4 regions of the Neptunomonas concharum genome follow, and region 2 is predicted to be linked to each of the others. Evidence: predicted binding sites of a transcription regulator. Region 2 holds the regulator's gene; each other region holds the start of a gene.
What was found. The regulator FNR, encoded in region 2, switches genes on or off when oxygen is low (the NO sensors DNR and NnrR bind a similar motif). The targets are predictions, from matches to a motif close to TTGATNTANATCAA.
Positions count from the first base shown of each region.

Region 1: a site for FNR is predicted at 2,245-2,258, ahead of F0U83_RS06235 (HP1242/YdcH family protein). Genes of this name have one in related genera too.
Region 3: a site for FNR is predicted at 1,926-1,939, ahead of F0U83_RS02980 (histone deacetylase family protein). Genes of this name have one in related genera too.
Region 4: a site for FNR is predicted at 1,765-1,778, ahead of nifJ (pyruvate:ferredoxin (flavodoxin) oxidoreductase). Genes of this name have one in related genera too.

Region 1 covers NZ_CP043869.1:1,334,550-1,338,766, forward strand. The annotation lists gene aroA (3-phosphoshikimate 1-carboxyvinyltransferase) at 1-433, opposite strand, end outside; gene F0U83_RS06230 (methyl-accepting chemotaxis protein) at 661-2,217, shown strand; gene F0U83_RS06235 (HP1242/YdcH family protein) at 2,334-2,576, shown strand; gene F0U83_RS06240 (ABC transporter ATP-binding protein) at 2,702-4,217, shown strand, end outside.
Region 2 covers NZ_CP043869.1:2,295,645-2,299,861, forward strand. The annotation lists gene F0U83_RS10795 (sulfite exporter TauE/SafE family protein) at 1-575, shown strand, start outside; gene hemN (oxygen-independent coproporphyrinogen III oxidase) at 643-2,034, shown strand; gene fnr (fumarate/nitrate reduction transcriptional regulator Fnr) at 2,120-2,899, shown strand; gene F0U83_RS10810 (adenine phosphoribosyltransferase) at 3,065-3,607, shown strand; gene F0U83_RS10815 (alpha/beta hydrolase) at 3,676-4,217, shown strand, end outside.
Region 3 covers NZ_CP043869.1:625,073-629,289, forward strand. The annotation lists gene F0U83_RS02975 (sodium ion-translocating decarboxylase subunit beta) at 1-831, shown strand, start outside; gene F0U83_RS02980 (histone deacetylase family protein) at 900-1,823, opposite strand; gene F0U83_RS02985 (tetratricopeptide repeat protein) at 2,125-3,726, shown strand; tRNA gene F0U83_RS02990 (tRNA-Arg) at 3,730-3,805, opposite strand; gene F0U83_RS02995 (sigma-54-dependent Fis family transcriptional regulator) at 3,859-4,217, opposite strand, start outside.
Region 4 covers NZ_CP043869.1:50,097-54,313, forward strand. The annotation lists gene nifJ (pyruvate:ferredoxin (flavodoxin) oxidoreductase) at 1-1,685, opposite strand, end outside; gene F0U83_RS00195 (HvfX family Cu-binding RiPP maturation protein) at 1,887-2,501, opposite strand; gene F0U83_RS00200 (HvfC family RiPP maturation protein) at 2,520-3,290, opposite strand; gene F0U83_RS00205 (HvfB family MNIO-type RiPP peptide maturase) at 3,274-4,137, opposite strand.

The DNA of each region.
Region 1 (4,217 bases), 960 kb from region 2:
CATCTCCCAGATAGGTAATATCAGCACCCAGCTCTCTTAGCGCGTCGACCAGATCGCCGATGGGGCGCTCATACATCCTCGGTTCGCCAGTGAGGTGATATTCGCCTTCTCCTAAGCAGAGTGCTGCACAGAGGGGGCGCATAGCCGTACCTGCGTTACCTAAAAAAAGCTCGGATACCGTAGCTCCTAAGGCTTGTCCTGCACCCTGAAGAACGCACTCCGTTCTGTCTTCAGATAGCTCATAACGAATACCGAGCTTGGATAGTGCGTTCAGCATATGCTTAACGTCATCACTATCAAGAAGATTGGTGATCGTTGTTGTGCCTTCAGCTAATGCAGCAAGTAAGAGGATGCGATTAGAGAGGCTTTTGGAGCCCGGGATTCGGACTTCACCGGCAACCGCTTTGACGGGTTGGAGTGTCAGGCTTTCCATGGGTAGAACTCTATTATTGGCAATAATTCAGGGGGGTATAAACTACCTTGTGTTGCGGGTCAGGTCGAGTCTTTAAGCATAAAAATAGTTAGACGATTGGTTAATACATTAATTTGCACCTATTCCTATAAAAATCAGTGATATGGTCGATACAAGCAGGGAGTATGAAATTTAATAACCCATCGAATACGTATAAGTACTGTACGTCAGGTTTCGGAAGATAAAAAATGAAGAAAAACCTTCCCGTAAATGCTAAAGAATATACTTTCCAAAATGAAACACCGCTGATATCGACCACTGACCTTAAAGGACAAATCACATTTGTTAACGATGCTTTTGTGGAGATCTCAGGTTTTTCCCGCGATGAGTTAATCGGCAGCCCGCATAATATGGTAAGGCATCCTGATGTTCCCCCAGCCGTATTTGCAGATATGTGGTCCAAACTTAAGGCAAATAAGCCTTGGATAGGCGTTGTGAAGAACCGCTGTAAAGATGGTGGTTATTACTGGGTTAATGCCTATGTCACACCGATTGTAGAGCATGGGCAGACGCTCGGTTACCAATCTGTTCGGACGTTGCCAACAGCATCGCAGAAAAAGCGCGCGCAGGCGGTTTATGATCGCATCAACCAGAACAAAACTCGTTTTTCTTTTCATGATGTGAGTATTAATACGAAGGTTGCGCTGCTACCTTGGTTCGCTGCTTTGCTTCCTATTCTTGCTCTATATTTTTCAGGGGAAGCAGTGATCGTCCCCTCTATCGTAGCTATTGCTGGAGCTGCAATATGTTCAGGTCTGGCGTTGTACAGTATGAAGCCTATCAGGATGTTAGTGTCCCGCTCGCATGATGTTATTCAAAGTCAGGTGTTAGAGGAGATGTATGCCAACTCAGTATCGGAGGCAGGTTCTATCTATTTAGCTGCATTGACGAATAAAGCGCGCATACGTTCTGCGAATGTGCGGGTCAGTCACTCGGCACGGGCGTTAGATAACCAAGGGCGAGAAACGATTGATATTGCACACCAAGCTGAGGCCGCCATCACTAGACAGGTTCAGGACTTAGAGAAAATCTCACAAAGCATCAACGAGTTTACAGCCGCAATAGAGGAAGTCGCACAGTCAGCTAATGACGCATCGGCAAATACTCAGGAAGCTAATGAAAAAGCGAGGGCGGGAAAAGATGCGGTGAGTGAGACTATTCAGGCAATTTCTGGGTTAGATAGTAATGTTAGTCAGGCAGCGAAACAATTAGAGCTGCTTCAAGCGGCGACAGATGAAATTCACAATGCTACCCAAGTTATCAGTGAGATAGCTGATCAGACAAACTTATTGGCTTTGAATGCTGCAATAGAAGCGGCAAGGGCGGGAGATCAAGGGCGAGGTTTTGCTGTTGTTGCTGATGAAGTCAGGGCATTAGCGCAGCGCACGCAGCAATCGACACGAGATATTGATGAGGCGATTAATCGTTTAAGTGAAGAATCAGGGCAAGTCATCTCCGTCATGGAGAAAGGACAGCAGCAGGCGGCCGCCTGCGTTGATAAAGCTAACTATGCAGGAGCGGCGTTAGAAGACATTCGAGGACGTGTAGAGGTCATTGCTAATATGAACGCAATGATGGCCTCTGCATCTAGTGCGCAGAGTCATGCAGCGGAAGCTTTAATGATCGATATCGAATCGGTGAAACAGTCTGCAGAGGTGGCTTTGGAGGCTTCAAGAAATACAGAAAAAGCAAGCATTGGTTTAGCTAAGACCTCACGAGAGATCATACAGAGTGTCAATATTTAGCGGGATTAGATTCATTTATAGCTATCTTTGATAGGCGTCAATGAACCGGATGCTTGGTCGGGTGATACTACAATCGAAAAGCAATTAGAAATGTAACCCACAAGGAAATACCCCTCATGAGCATTGAACATCATGATTTAGTACATGAACTTCCTGAATACCGCGAACAGATTCACTCACTGAAAATGAGTGATGCGCATTTCTCTAAACTGTTCGACGAGTATCATGATGTAACAAAACAAGTAGAAAAAATGGAGGCGGAGATCGAGCCTGCTTCTACAAAAACCGAAGAAGAGCTAAAAGTTAAGCGACTGCATTTGAAAGATCAATTGTATGCTATGTTACGTGCTGCAAAGTAAGCCGTAACCGCTCTAAAAGCACCCGCATCTGCGGGTGTTTTTATTTGTCATCGTAGTGATTTCGATGCGATAGGACGACGAGTGTGGTATATATGCGGGCACAGAGATATAGGGATTGAGGTGCTATGCAACCAACCACTTTTAGTTGGAACTACATTCTTAATATTGCGCTTGAGCATAAAAAAGAGCTGGTTTTAGCTAACATTGTCGCCATTTTAGCAACGGTTGCTTCCGTACCGTTGCCTCTGTTAATGCCATTGCTGGTCGATGAGGTTCTGCTCAATCAACCCGGCGTATTGATAAATTCACTGCAGCCTTTCTTTCCAGAGCATTGGCATGGGCCAATACTTTACATCATGGCAATTCTTGTCATCACTGTTTTATTGAGGGGAATTGCATTAGTACTCAATGTTTGGCAATCGCGCCAGTTTACGATTATTTCTAAAGATATTATTTTCAGAATGCGATCATTAATGCTCAATCGTTTAGGGCGGATCGCTATGGCGGAATACGAAACCATTGGCAGTGGGGCGGTAAGCTCTCACTTTGTTACCGATCTGGATACGGTAGATCGTTTTGTTGGGAGCTCCGTTAGCCGATTGCTGGTAGCGTCGCTGTCGATTATAGGTACAGCGATTATCCTTTTATGGATGCATTGGCAGCTGGCTTTATTCATCATGTTTCTCAACCCGGCGGTGATCTACTTTACAACCGTAATTGGTAAGCGAGTCAAAGAGTTAAAACGACGGGAAAATCGTGCTTATGAGTTGTTTCAAGACGCCTTGACTGAAACATTGGATGCTATACAACAGATACGAGCAAGTAATCGAGAGCAGCATTACCTTTCTAGTTTGATGCACTCGGCAAAGCAGGTAAGGGATGATTCCAGTGCCTTCGAGTGGAAGAGTGAAGCTGCAGGGCGCTTTAGTTTTCTGATTTTTCTGGTGGGTTTTGACCTGTTCCGAGCCGTATCTATGTTGATGGTTGTCTTTTCCGATCTTTCTATCGGACAGATGATGGCCGTGTTTGGATATTTATGGTTCATGATGGGGCCTGTGCAAGAAGTACTGGGCATGCAGTATTCCTATTATGGTGCTAAGGCCGCGCTAAAACGACTTAATCGTATACTCGCATTGCAGCAAGAACCCAACTACTCTGCCTTAGAAAACCCCTTTAAGGGCCAGGAACGTATTGCAATTGATATTGAGGATGTGCATTTTGGCTACGAAGATGGCACTGAAGTCTTAAAGGGTATCTCTTTGAGTATTGAGGCGGGGCAGAAAATTGCGCTGGTTGGGGCAAGTGGTGGCGGTAAATCGACACTCGTTCAAGTGTTGCTAGGTCTCTATACGCCACAGTCGGGGCAAATACGTTTTAATGGTGTCCCTGTTGAGCGAATCGGGTTATCGGTTGTACGTGATAATGTAGCTACTGTTTTACAACATCCCGCATTATTTAATGGCAGTATTCGCAGTAATCTTTGTATGGGGCGAGCGTTCAGCGACGAGCAGCTTTGGGATGCTTTAACAACCGCGCAATTAGCTGAATTTATTAAAACGCTGGATGGAGAACTGGATGCAGTTGTGGGGCGCCAAGGTGTTAAGCTTTCCGGAGGTCAGCGCCAGCGTATTGCCGTTGCCA
Region 2 (4,217 bases):
CTGCTACCATGGCGATGAGTGATCACCCTAACCGCTGGTTACATCTTCTCAGTTATAACAGCGGTCGCCTGATCAGTTATGCTATCGCAGGTACATTACTCGGCAGTGCTGGTGTGTTAATTAAAGATGGAACTTTTGCACTTATCTTACGTTCCATCGCAGGGCTTTTGCTTATCTCAATGGGGCTTTATGTAGCTCAGTGGTGGAAAGGCTTAACCTATATCGAGCGCGCGGGTAGTCGTATCTGGGCGTTGATACGTCCAGCAGCCAGCCGGTTACTACCGGTAAGGCATAATGGACAAGCCCTGCTATTAGGCTTTTTCTGGGGCTGGCTGCCCTGTGGCCTCGTATATAGCACACTCATTTGGTCAGCCACCAGCCAAGACCCTATACAAAGTGGCCTTCTGATGCTGGCCTTTGGTGTGGGCACCCTACCCGCGATGCTCACGACCGGCCTACTTGCCCGTCAGGTACAAAGCCTTCTGAGTAATCGTAATGTTCAGCACATCTCTGGGTTACTTATCATTCTGTTTGGTTTATATACGCTACCGTTAACAGCGCTTGTTAAGTTTTGACCCGCATCAAACCAATTAATATGCTGAGTGTTATACTGCTCCGCTTTAAAATTGTGAGGAAATTATCGTGAGCTTAGACACCAGTATTTCTTGGGATCTAGATCTAATTAATCGCTATGACCTGTCCGGCCCACGATATACCTCCTATCCGACAGCCATTCAATTTGATACATCGCTATCGGAGCAAGACCTTGTTCAGACGGGGCAATTAACCTCAGATAAAACCGCCCCCCTCTCTTTGTATGTGCATATCCCTTTCTGTGCCCACGTTTGTTACTACTGTGCCTGCAATAAGGTCATCACACGCAATCGTAAAAAGGCACAACCGTATTTAGATACACTGTATAAAGAGATTGAAGAAGTAGCTCGCTGGTACAGTGATGACAGAGTTGTCAATCAACTTCATTGGGGCGGCGGCACCCCGACCTTCATCAGCGATGAGCAGATGGTCGAGTTAATGGATAAACTAAAAGCGTCATTTAACTTACTAAATGATGATAGCGGCGATTACTCTATTGAGATTGACCCACGCGAAGCCTCTATTAAAACCTTAGAAACGTTGCGCAGCATCGGCTTCAACCGGATCAGCTTAGGCGTACAAGATGTGAACCCCGTTGTTCAAGAAGCCGTTAACCGAGTCCAGTCAACGGAGCAAACCGCTGAGATTCTAAGCACAGCCCGGCAATTAGGCTTTAAATCGATCAATATGGATTTGATCTATGGCCTACCCCACCAAACCTTAGAAAGCTTTAATGAGACGTTGAATACCGTCATTGAACTCAGCCCAGACCGGCTTTCAGTCTTTAATTATGCGCATATGCCGGATCGCTTCCGCTCACAAAAACACATTAATGCAGACGATCTACCTAGCCCAGAAACCAAGTTAGCGATATTAGAATCCACGATTAATACATTGCTATCCGCAGGCTACGTCTACATAGGCATGGATCACTTTGCAAAGCCCGATGATGAACTCGCCTTGGCGCAACAAAACGGCCAACTGCATCGTAACTTTCAGGGATATACAACCCACTCTGATTGCGATCTGGTTGCTATGGGTGTCTCTGCAATCAGTCAAATCGGCGATGTCTATTATCAAAACGAGCACGACATTAGTGCTTATACGGAGTCCGTTGAATCTCGCTCCAGTGCTATTCGTCGAGGCGTCAAACTCAATCTAGATGATCGCATCCGCCGTGCAGTTATCACACAACTCATTTGCCATTTTGAACTTGACCCTCAAACCATCAGCCAACAATTCAATATCAATTTCAATGACTATTTTGCTGAAGAATTAACCGAATTAAACAACTTTTCTACAGATGGTTTGATTACTCTGGAGCAAGGTAAAATTTTTGTGACCCCAGCTGGTCGACTTTTGATTCGTCGCATCTGTATGACCTTCGATAAATACATACCTAAACAGCAAGAAACACAGGCTTTTTCACGTATCATCTAATCGGTGCTTCACGGTTCCCGTGAAATGTTACATAATTTGGGGCTGAGTAGCCGCTCGTTATGTAAAACAACCACAGGAAACGGCCATGAGTGATGTAAAGAAGGAAGGGAAACTACATAGCCTTCAACAAGCCCACTGTAACACGTGCAGTTTAAGTTCACTCTGTCTGCCCGTATCGCTAAATCTAACCGAGATGGAAAGGCTGGACGATATCATTGACAAAAGTCGTCCTTTAAAAAAAGGCGAACACCTTTTCCATCAAGGGGATGAATTTGAGTCTGTATACGCGATTCGCGCGGGCAGTGTTAAAAGCTACACCATAACTAATGAAGGTGAAGAGCAGATCACGGGGTTCTATTTCCCGGGGGAATTAGTAGGTTTGAGCGGTTTTGATAGCAACAACTACCCCGTCTCAACCAAAATTTTAGAAACGACAACTGTATGTGAAATTCCATTTGAGCACCTCGACAGTTTGTGTGGACAGTTACCAGAGCTACGCAGACAAGTGATGCGCACGATGAGTAAAGAGATTCGTGACGATCAGCAAATGATGATGTTGCTATCAAAGAAAAATGCCGAAGAGCGCGTTGCGACCTTTTTGGTCAAGTTATCCCAACGTTTTCAGGCTCGTGGCTATTCTGCCCATAAGTTTCGCTTATCCATGTCACGCAATGAAATAGGTAACTATTTGGGATTAGCGGTTGAAACCGTTAGCCGTATTTTCACTCGATTCCAGAAGAATGAGCTGATTCAAGTAGATGGAAAAGAGGTAGATCTAATTAATCTGGAGCATCTATACACCCTAGCGGGTGAATGCATGGGTAAAGAAGATACCGAAGATGATGTCCAACAGTTAACGCTATAATAAAAAAACGCCGTTCAAGATTGAACGGCGTCACAAATAGTTGCACAAAGAAGTAGCCATCTCTATGTGTAACCCAACGAAGTCATTAGAAGGCAAAACGCCTTAGATAACATTGAGCCATATCAAACGTTTACGTTCCGGCCTGATTGAGGAGCTATTGAGCACATGTCTTACGACGAATACTACGTCAAATCTGTCATCCGTACCCTACCTGACTGGCCTGAACCTGGTGTTATGTTTCGTGATATCACACCTCTATTTAAAGATCCCAAAGCATTGCGGATGATTTCAGATGCCTTCATTCAACGCTATATGGATTCTGAAATGACTCATATTGCTTGTATTGACGCGCGTGGATTCTTAATTGCATCCATCATGGCCTATCAACTACAAAAGCCACTCGTGCTTGTTCGTAAAAAAGGCAAGCTGCCAGGAAAAACTGTGCACCAAGAATATCAATTAGAATACGGAACATCTGCTGTGGAAATGCAAGTGGACTCCGTCTCTGCTGGCGACAAAGTCCTAGTATTTGATGACTTGATTGCTACCGGCGGCACCATTCTAGCTGCTTGCACACTCATCAAAACCTTGGGCGCTAACGTCATCGAGTGTGCCGCGCTTATCGACCTTCCTGATCTTCAAGGGTCAACACGTATACAGGATACTGGCATACCCGTGTATACCTTACTTGCTTACGAAGGCCTGTAGCCAAACCAGATAGCCTCTGCTATTGTGAGTGTATTAGAATAAGCTTATAACAATAACAGAGGTTTTCCATGTCTCGATTGCAACAGCTCGTATCATTGTTTCTGCTGACCTTTAGCTTTTTAGCGTATGCAGAGGAAGTCACTCTTCCCTTCAAGGGCATCACGCTCAATGCGGACTTTCAAACGAGTGATGCACAGCCATTGAGTGATGGAGTGATTGTGCTGGTACATGGCACCCTCGCCCATAACCACATGGAAATCATTAGAGCTTTCCAAGAGCAGCTCACAGAAAACGGCTATCATACCCTCGCCATTAACCTTAGCTTGGGCGTTGATAACCGTCACGGCATGTACGACTGCAACACACCCCATCAACATAAACATACCGACGCACTCACAGAAGTTGATCAGTGGATTCAGTGGCTCAAAAACCAAGGGGCTGACAAGATCACATTACTCGGCCATTCACGCGGTGGTAATCAAGTTGCGTGGTATACTTCAGAACATCCAGAGCAGGTACAGCGACAGGTTCTGATAGCCCCTGCTACATGGAGCGCAGAACAGGAGCGTGTCGATTACCAAACTCGATACAAGAAAAACCTTGAGCAGGT
Region 3 (4,217 bases), 1.7 Mb from region 2:
CCTAAGACATTGTTTTTAGGTGCGGCTGCACAGTTTGGCATCTTTGCAACCGTCTTAGGTGCCGTTGCTCTAACCACACTAGGCATCATGGACTTCAGTATCCAAGACGCTGCAGCGATTGGTATTATCGGTGGTGCGGACGGCCCTACAGCTATTTATGTTGCAAGCATGCTGGCACCTCAGTTATTAGGTGCGATTGCTGTAGCGGCATACTCCTACATGGCGTTGGTTCCGTTGATTCAGCCTCCTATTATGCGAGCGTTGACCACTGAGTCTGAACGTAAGATCAAAATGGTGCAGTTACGCCATATCTCAAAGACAGAGAAAATTCTTTTCCCTATCTCTTTGATGATTTTGGTCGCGTTGTTGCTTCCTGATGCAGCCCCTCTACTGGGTATGTTCTGCTTTGGTAACCTGATGCGTGAATGTGGAGTGGTTGATCGTTTAAGCGATACCGCTCAGAATGCATTGATCAACATCGTTACTATCTTCTTGGGTCTATCGGTTGGATCAAAACTATCCGCTGATAAGTTCTTAGATGTACAGACGCTTGGTATTCTAGTACTAGGTATTGTTGCATTTGGTATTGGTACAGCGATGGGTGTACTGATGGCTAAGCTAATGAACAAATTAGCGGGCGGCAACTCGATTAATCCGTTGATCGGTTCTGCGGGTGTATCTGCGGTACCTATGGCGGCACGTGTTTCTAACAAGCTAGGTTTGGAAGCGAACTCCCAGAACTTCTTGTTGATGCACGCGATGGGGCCCAACGTTGCCGGTGTTATCGGTTCAGCTGTGGCCGCAGGCGTAATGATCAAGTTTGTTGGCTAACTAGCAAATACAAACCAATAAAAAAGGCTGCTCAATGAGCGGCCTTTTTTTTCGATAAAATTACTGTTTCAGTAGCCTGCTAGTGTTTCGATATGAGCTTCTACACTAAACGCTAATGAGACTGGGTTATATCCTCCTTCTAACACGGAAACGATACGCCCTTGGGAGTAAACCCTTGCTACATCCATTAATAATTTTGTTACCCAGCGGTAGTCATCTTCATTCAGGTTTATATCTGCCATTGGGTCTTCATGGTGAGCATCAAATCCTGCAGAGATAAAGAGCATATCAGGCTTATGGTTCTGCAAGGCTGGTAGCCAATTGGTTTCAACCATGTTTCTGAAAAAGGCACTTTCACTATAAGCTGGCATAGGGCAGTTAATAATGTTAGGCCGCTTGATATCGGTATAGCGCTCAGGATAATAAGGGTGTTGGAAGGTAGAGCAAACCATAACTTCAGGTATATCTTTAAAGATATCTACCGTTCCATTGCAGTGATGAACGTCGAAGTCAACAATGGCAACGCGGTTGATATCAGGGTGCTGCAAGGCCTGCATTGCACCAATGGCGACGTTGTTAAAAAAGCAAAAGCCCATAGGAGCATTATGCTCGGCATGATGCCCTGGTGGTCGTACTGCGCAAAAAGCATTATTGGTCTTACCGGCGAGCACTCGATTCGTTGCGAGAATCGCCGACCCTGCCGCTAAACTTGCCGCATGGAGTGAATCTGGGCAAAGCGCGGTATCTTCATCGGTATAGACGACCCCTTCGGAAGGAAGCTTCATTTCTAAGCGCTTCTGGTGAAGGGAAGCATGAGCCATAGCAATCTGCTCAGGCGTCACATGAACTGATTCCAACTTTTCAAGTTGTTGAATCAGCCCGGTGCGCTCAAGGACTTTTCGAATTGCTAATAAACGTATTGGGCTTTCAGGATGTTCCGGGCCCATATTGTGAAGTCCACAATCATCATGGGTGATAAAAGTTGTAGCCATAATCCCTTTCAACTCTGATTATATTTTTTCTCCAGTGTACTGGAAAATACACGATAGAACTGCTTAGTCGAAGGTCTAAGTAGGGTAAAGAGTTCATTTTGCTTGATCTGAATCATGGTGAGATCTTCCCGGAAAGATAGTATGACCTGACAGCATAGAACTGTATTAAACACCGCGCGTTCACCCTCGCCGGTGTTTTTTTTTACCTAGTTGTTTCCTATGAAGATTGCTTCCCCCGTCGCCCAATGACTTTTATACTGAGTACTCTATTACGTTTTTCCTCATAAGGGCTTCACGCTGAGTGTCAGAGTTAAAAATAGATTACGCCAACAAAAGGGTTTTGCTTATCGAAAGTAGCGGCAATATGCGCTCGACTGTTGTATATATGCTTCGGCAGCTAGGTGTATCTAATATTGAAGCCGTCACTATCAATGAGCAGGTTTTAGATCTGATTCGAGAAGAAGTCTTTGATATTGTTTTGCTTGGGCATAATAGCAGTGATAGTCTCTCAGGGATTCAGCTACTGGAGGAGTCTCGTTACCGTGGTTATATCAAGCCCGGTGCCTGTTGGGTGTTTATGACAAGTGATTCCTCCCAAGAGATAATCTTGCATGCCATAGAAAGTAAACCTGATGCGGTTATTACTAAGCCCTTCACCATGGAAGAGTTAAAAGCTAGGTTAGATCTTTTGATGTATAGAAAAGAAGCCTTAGCAGCCGTGGATGAAGCCGTCAGCCGTGGGCAACTGGATAAAGCTGTAAAATTGTGTGACCAAGTTGAGCTTTCTGGCGGAAACTATGATTATGTTCAGCTTATCAAAGGTCGTTTGTTGTTGCAGATGAATCGCTTTGATGAGGCGGAGCATTTTTTCAAGTATCGCTTCAAACATTTCAATGAGAAAGAAAGCGGTATCGCATTGGCTGAGGCATATGTTGGTCAGGGCCGCTTGGATGAAGCAAAAATATTACTGACAGATATTATCGAAAAATATCCTCTACTGATGTCTGCCTACGATTTGTTAGCGGATGTCCTAGAGCGACAAGGGGAGCTTGTTCCCGCCCAAGAAGCACTCCACTCTGCTACTAAAAAGTCTCCCTTGAGCCTTTTGCGCCATATGGAGCTTGGTCGTGTGGCTGTTTATACGAAAACTTTGCCACTAGCAGAGTCTGCCTATCGCAAATCAATCTCCTTAGGTAAAGAAAGCTGCTATCGTTCAGCCGACCCCTATCTAAAACTCGCTAATGTTCGTCGTCTGGAGATGGAAGGCGCTTCGGAAAGAGACCAAATTGTTCTTAGAAATCAATTCGATGAAATACTGAATCATGCCTCATTTCAGTTTCCGAAGGACAAGACTTTAAAATTTAAATCGGCTTTATTGAAGAGCCAGCTAAGCCGTGACCTAGGTGAAACTGATGATGCGAACCGTTATTTGCAAGAGGCTGAGCGGCAAGCAAAAATACTGGGAGAAGAGGCAAATGTTAAAAGAGCGCTTTTGGAAGTCACTGGGGATCAGTTACCTGTGCTCCAAGAGGAAGCAGTTGATGTTGTGCAAAAACGTCAGATTCATGACCCAGAAATGAGCGAGCGAGTGAATCGCTTGGGCGTTAAGCATTATATGGCTGAGAAGGTTCCACAAGCTATCCGATATTTTGGGTTGGCAATTGAGCATGATCCAAAGAATGCAAAAGCGCTACTGAATCTGGCTCAGCTTTTTTTGGAGTCCACGCGCTCGCAGTCAGCCAGAAGAGAGGAGCGTATCAAGATGGTTGAGCGTTATCTCAGACTGACCACTAGAATGAATTTGTCCGAAGCGGAAAAACAAAAATACTTGTTACTTGAAAAGTTGTCGGGTATGTCCCCAGAGGTCTTACCCGATGGGAGCTTTGGCCCGTTGCTACGCTAAAAATGGCCTCCCCGCAGGGACTCGAACCCCGATTTAAGCCTTAGGAGGGCCTCGTTCTATCCGGTTGAACTACAGGGAGGTCTTAATAATCAATATTTTACGTATTTTCTATTGCTCTGGAAAGCTTCAATTTCACTCCTCTCGCTTTTTAAGGCGATAAGCTAGTTGAGGGCGAGTTAATCCTAACCTACGCGCCGCATGAGCAACATTGCCATTTGCTTTTTCCATGGCACGCAGGAGAATTTTTTGTTCTAACGCTTCGAGTGAAAAGTCCTCGCCGAGCAGTTGCTCCAGCCAATCTTCATTATCTGGTTCCGAGGTGTTTATATGTGCCAGTTGACCTTGGTTATTAATAACATTTAATGGGTGACTAGGCTCTTTAAGGGAGGGGAAAAAGCTTGAAAGCTCAATCTGGTGGTTATTATCGGTAAGGATAATGCCGCGTTCAATCATGTTCTCTAACTCACGGATATTACCAGGCCACTTGTAAT
Region 4 (4,217 bases), 1.3 Mb from region 2:
GCCTGAGCCACTTTGTAGGCATCAATGACGTAGACTTTGAGCTGCTTGTCGATAATGGTTTGCTGCACCGATGTTGGAAGTGTTTCCCATGCCTCATCGACGCTAGCGGTGGTATTAATGAGGAACACTGCTTGTTGAGCGGCCTTTTCCAGCATCGGGTATTGGCTTAAAAAACCGGGTTGGTGGCAACCTATGAAGTTAGCGCGATTGTCCTGGATCTCGTAAGCGGAGTGAATCGGCTCGGCACCGAACCTGAGGTGAGAAACGGTAATTGCACCGGATTTTTTAGAGTCGTAAACAAAGTGCCCCTGAGCATAGAATCCGTCTTGCTCACCGATAATCTTAATACTGTTCTTATTGGCGCTCACCGTACCGTCGGCACCTAATCCATAGAAGACGGCCTGAAAATTACTCTCATAGGCATCCGTTGTGAAGCTTGAGTCATAGTCCAAACTGGTGTGAGTGACATCATCCTCAATGCCTACCGTGAACTGATTCTTGCTTTGTGCTTTATCCAATTCGTCTAAGACCGCCTTAACCATAGCCGGTGTAAACTCTTTTGAAGACAAACCAAAGCGTCCACCAATCAGCGTTTCTATGCCGCTAGCAGCGTGAGACGTGCCTGCCAGTAAGCGCTGTAAAAGGGCGGTGGATATGTCTTTATACAAAGGCTCGCCATCGGCACCGGGCTCTTTGGTTCTATCCAGTACTGCGATCTTGCGAACGGTTATGGGTAATGCGGCAAGTAGTCGCTCGGCATCTAACGGACGGAATAGGCGAACTTTTAAGGCGCCGGTTTTTTCGCCCTGTTGGTTGAGATACTCCACGGTTTCTTGCGCGGTTTCTGCACCTGATCCCATTAAAATCACGACCCTTTCTGCGTCGGGAGCCCCTATGTACTCATAGAGGTGATATTGTCGGCCCGTTACGTTCGCAAAACGATCCATTGACGCTTGCACTACATCTGCAAAGGCGTTGTAAAACGGATTTGAAGCTTCTCTGGACTGGAAAAAAAGATCAGGGTTTTGCGAGGTGCCACGAACCACCGGATGCTCAGGTGATAAGGCGCGGTCTCGACAGGCGCGTACTTCATCCTGATCAATCAGCGCTTTGAGCATGTCAGGGGTGACCATCTCTACCTTACTAACTTCATGGCTGGTACGGAAACCATCAAAAAAGTGCAGCACTGGAACCCGGCCTTTCAGCGTTGCCATCTCGGCAATGGTGGCCATATCCATGACCTCCTGCACCGAGGAGGAGGCTAACATCGCAAACCCCGTAGAGCGCGCCGCCATCACGTCGCTGTGGTCACAGAAAATAGAGAGTGCGTGGGTTGCCACAGAGCGAGCTGCAATATGGAAAACGGTAGGTGTTAGTTCCCCTGCTATCTTGAACATATTCGGAATTTTGAGGAGCAGCCCTTGGGATGCCGTAAAGGTGCAAGTTTTCGCTCCCGCCTGTAGTGCACCATGCACTGCGCCTGCCGCCCCACCCTCGCTTTGCAGTTCGATAACATCGGGCACGGTGCCCCACAGGTTTTTGCGTCCGGCAGCACTCCACGCATCGCTCAGTTCTCCCATAGGGGATGCGGGAGTAATGGGGTAAATCGCAATCACATCATTTAGCTGGTGAGCAATATAAGCGGCGGCTTCGTTGCCATCCATCATACGGTACTGGGGTTGCATGACGATCCCTCTCATCATTGAATGCATAAAAGAAGGATAGACCTTTTAACGGGGTATATCAGGTAAACCTGATGTGAGTTTGAGGCAGGTCAAATAGGCTAAATGCAATGAAAAGGAAATAAAAAAGCAGCTTTCGCTGCCTTTGGGCTAATCCAGTCGCTGGAGGAAACCGGATTAAATTGTGGTTTTTATCACGAGGTTCTACGCATCCTTCGAGAGCCCCGTTGCCTTCGCTAGCCAGTAGTCAACGCTGAAGTAACGACCAGCCCCAGTAAAGAAAAGACTCAACAGCATCACAAAATACGTAGCTGCGAATTCGATACCGTTATTTAGGATTACAAAGGATCCACGCCCTGTCAACCAATCATAGTTGCCATTTTCCTGAAGAATCTCACGACCGCGCTCTAAACGCTCGACCGATTCGAGTACACGATCATTCGCTAACCAGCTGCTCGCATCAGCGATAGCTAGCCAGCCATTTTCCCAGTGTACGGTGAGCGCAGCGACCAGCATCGTGACCATCAATGGAATACTGATCCAACGTACGGCTAAACCTGCGATAAGCAAAATTCCCCCGAAAAACTCAGTACCGGCGGCCAATGCGGCCATCACTTCTGGCATTGGCAGGCCTAGCCCCCAATCGGGGTTACCAAACCATGCGGCGGTTGATTCAAAGTGGGCAAGCTTGTTGTAACCTGCTTGTATAAACACAGGAGCCAAGTAGAGGCGTAGCAATAAGGGGGCTATGCCATCGGCAACCCGAATGCGCTCCAGTATGTCGTGGGCGTAGCGGTAAAGTTCGATCAGTTTACTCATGGTGTTATCCTTTTTATTTTAACGGGCACCTAACAAGATGCCTGCCTCATAGAACTGTTGAAGAATTTGATAGCCGGCATCGACGATAGGGGTCGGGTCGTTATGCCCCATCTCTTGAGAAATCTGTGTTAAAGCATCTCGGCCCGTGAGGCTTTCATTCTGGTCCAGCAAATAGAGCAGTCGCGCGGTGAGCGCATTGAGTGCCATAAATTGAACCTGATCATGGCGGTCACGATAAACCATCATCCATGTCGGTTGCTCTGGAGCCTCTGTTGGTTGAAACTCAGTTCCAATCTGGTGCACCGGATAGCGATAGCTCAGCGACCAAGCCACGGGTGACTGTACTGGGTGTTGATCAAGAAGGTCGTTGCTATAGACATTGGACTCATTGAATGGGTCGGCTTCGGCAACATCCAAGGCCAGTTCAACCCATTCGTAGTGCATGAGTTCCTTAAGGAAGTCGGGCTGGTCGATTGTTGGCTCGCGTAACTCCGAAATAAATGTCAGAAACTCTGCACTGATTTGGTGGAAATAGGGGCTTTCGCAACGGTATTCGATCAAGAAATCACGTACCGCTTGCTGCCACCAGGCTTCTCCCATAATGGACTTGGCCATTGGAAAAGCGGTTGCCGCGAAACCTTCCACGTTATTAAAGAATAGTTCCCGGTAGATCTTCATGCGGCGATCTTCAATCCCCGCAATGATTGGCGTTTCTGGATCCCGAATATGGCCTGCAAACTGCATTTGCAGGGCTTTGAAATCAGTCGGTGCGTTAAGCTGTGATGACATGATTCACCCCCGCGGTTTTTACGGCAGGTTTGGCGGACGCTTGCATGTGCCGAATTTTATGCACCTCACCCATCAGTTCAGCCATTGGGGGGATATTAAAATCGCGCTCCAGCAAGGTAGGAATAGCACCAAACTGTTGGTAGGCCTGTTCGAGCAATTGCCATACTGGGTCGATAACGTCGGCGCCGTGGGTATCGACAATCAGGTCATCAGCCTCATCATAATGACCTGCAACGTGAATGTAGCGAATACGTTCACCCGGGATTGCAGTCAAAAACTCTGCGGGATCAAAGCCGTGATTAATACTGTTGACGTAGATGTTATTAACGTCCAGCAGCAGATCGCAATCCGCTTCCTGCAATACGGCCAAAAGGAAATCCAGTTCGGTCATCTCATGGCTTGGCATGGCATAAAAAGAAACATTCTCAATCGCTAGGGGGCGCTCTAGACGGTCGCTGACTTCACGAATACGCTGGGCAACATAGCGAACGGCTTCTTCTGTGAAAGGGATGGGCATCAGGTCGTATAAATGACCATCATCCGAGCAATAGCTGAGATGCTCGGTATAAGTATCAATTTGATGGATATCCAAAAACTGTTTTAAGTCAGTTAAAAATTGCGTGTCTAACGGTTTTGGTCCACCCACGGAGAGAGAGAGTCCGTGTGTTACAAAGCGATATTGTTCGGTAAGTGCTTTAAACTGACGGCTTAAACGCCCACCCATTCTCATCCAGTTCTCAGGAGCAACCTCAAGGAAATCGACACCTTGGGGGCCTGTTGGAGGGAGATCTTTCAGCATACAGCGACGTAAACCCAGTCCTGTGCCCTGAAGTGGTTGTGACATCATAAATACCGCCTCTTTAATAATACGGGCTCCTAAGAGCCCGTGTGTGCTTACAGTGAGAAAGCAATCGCTGTTAGTTGCGA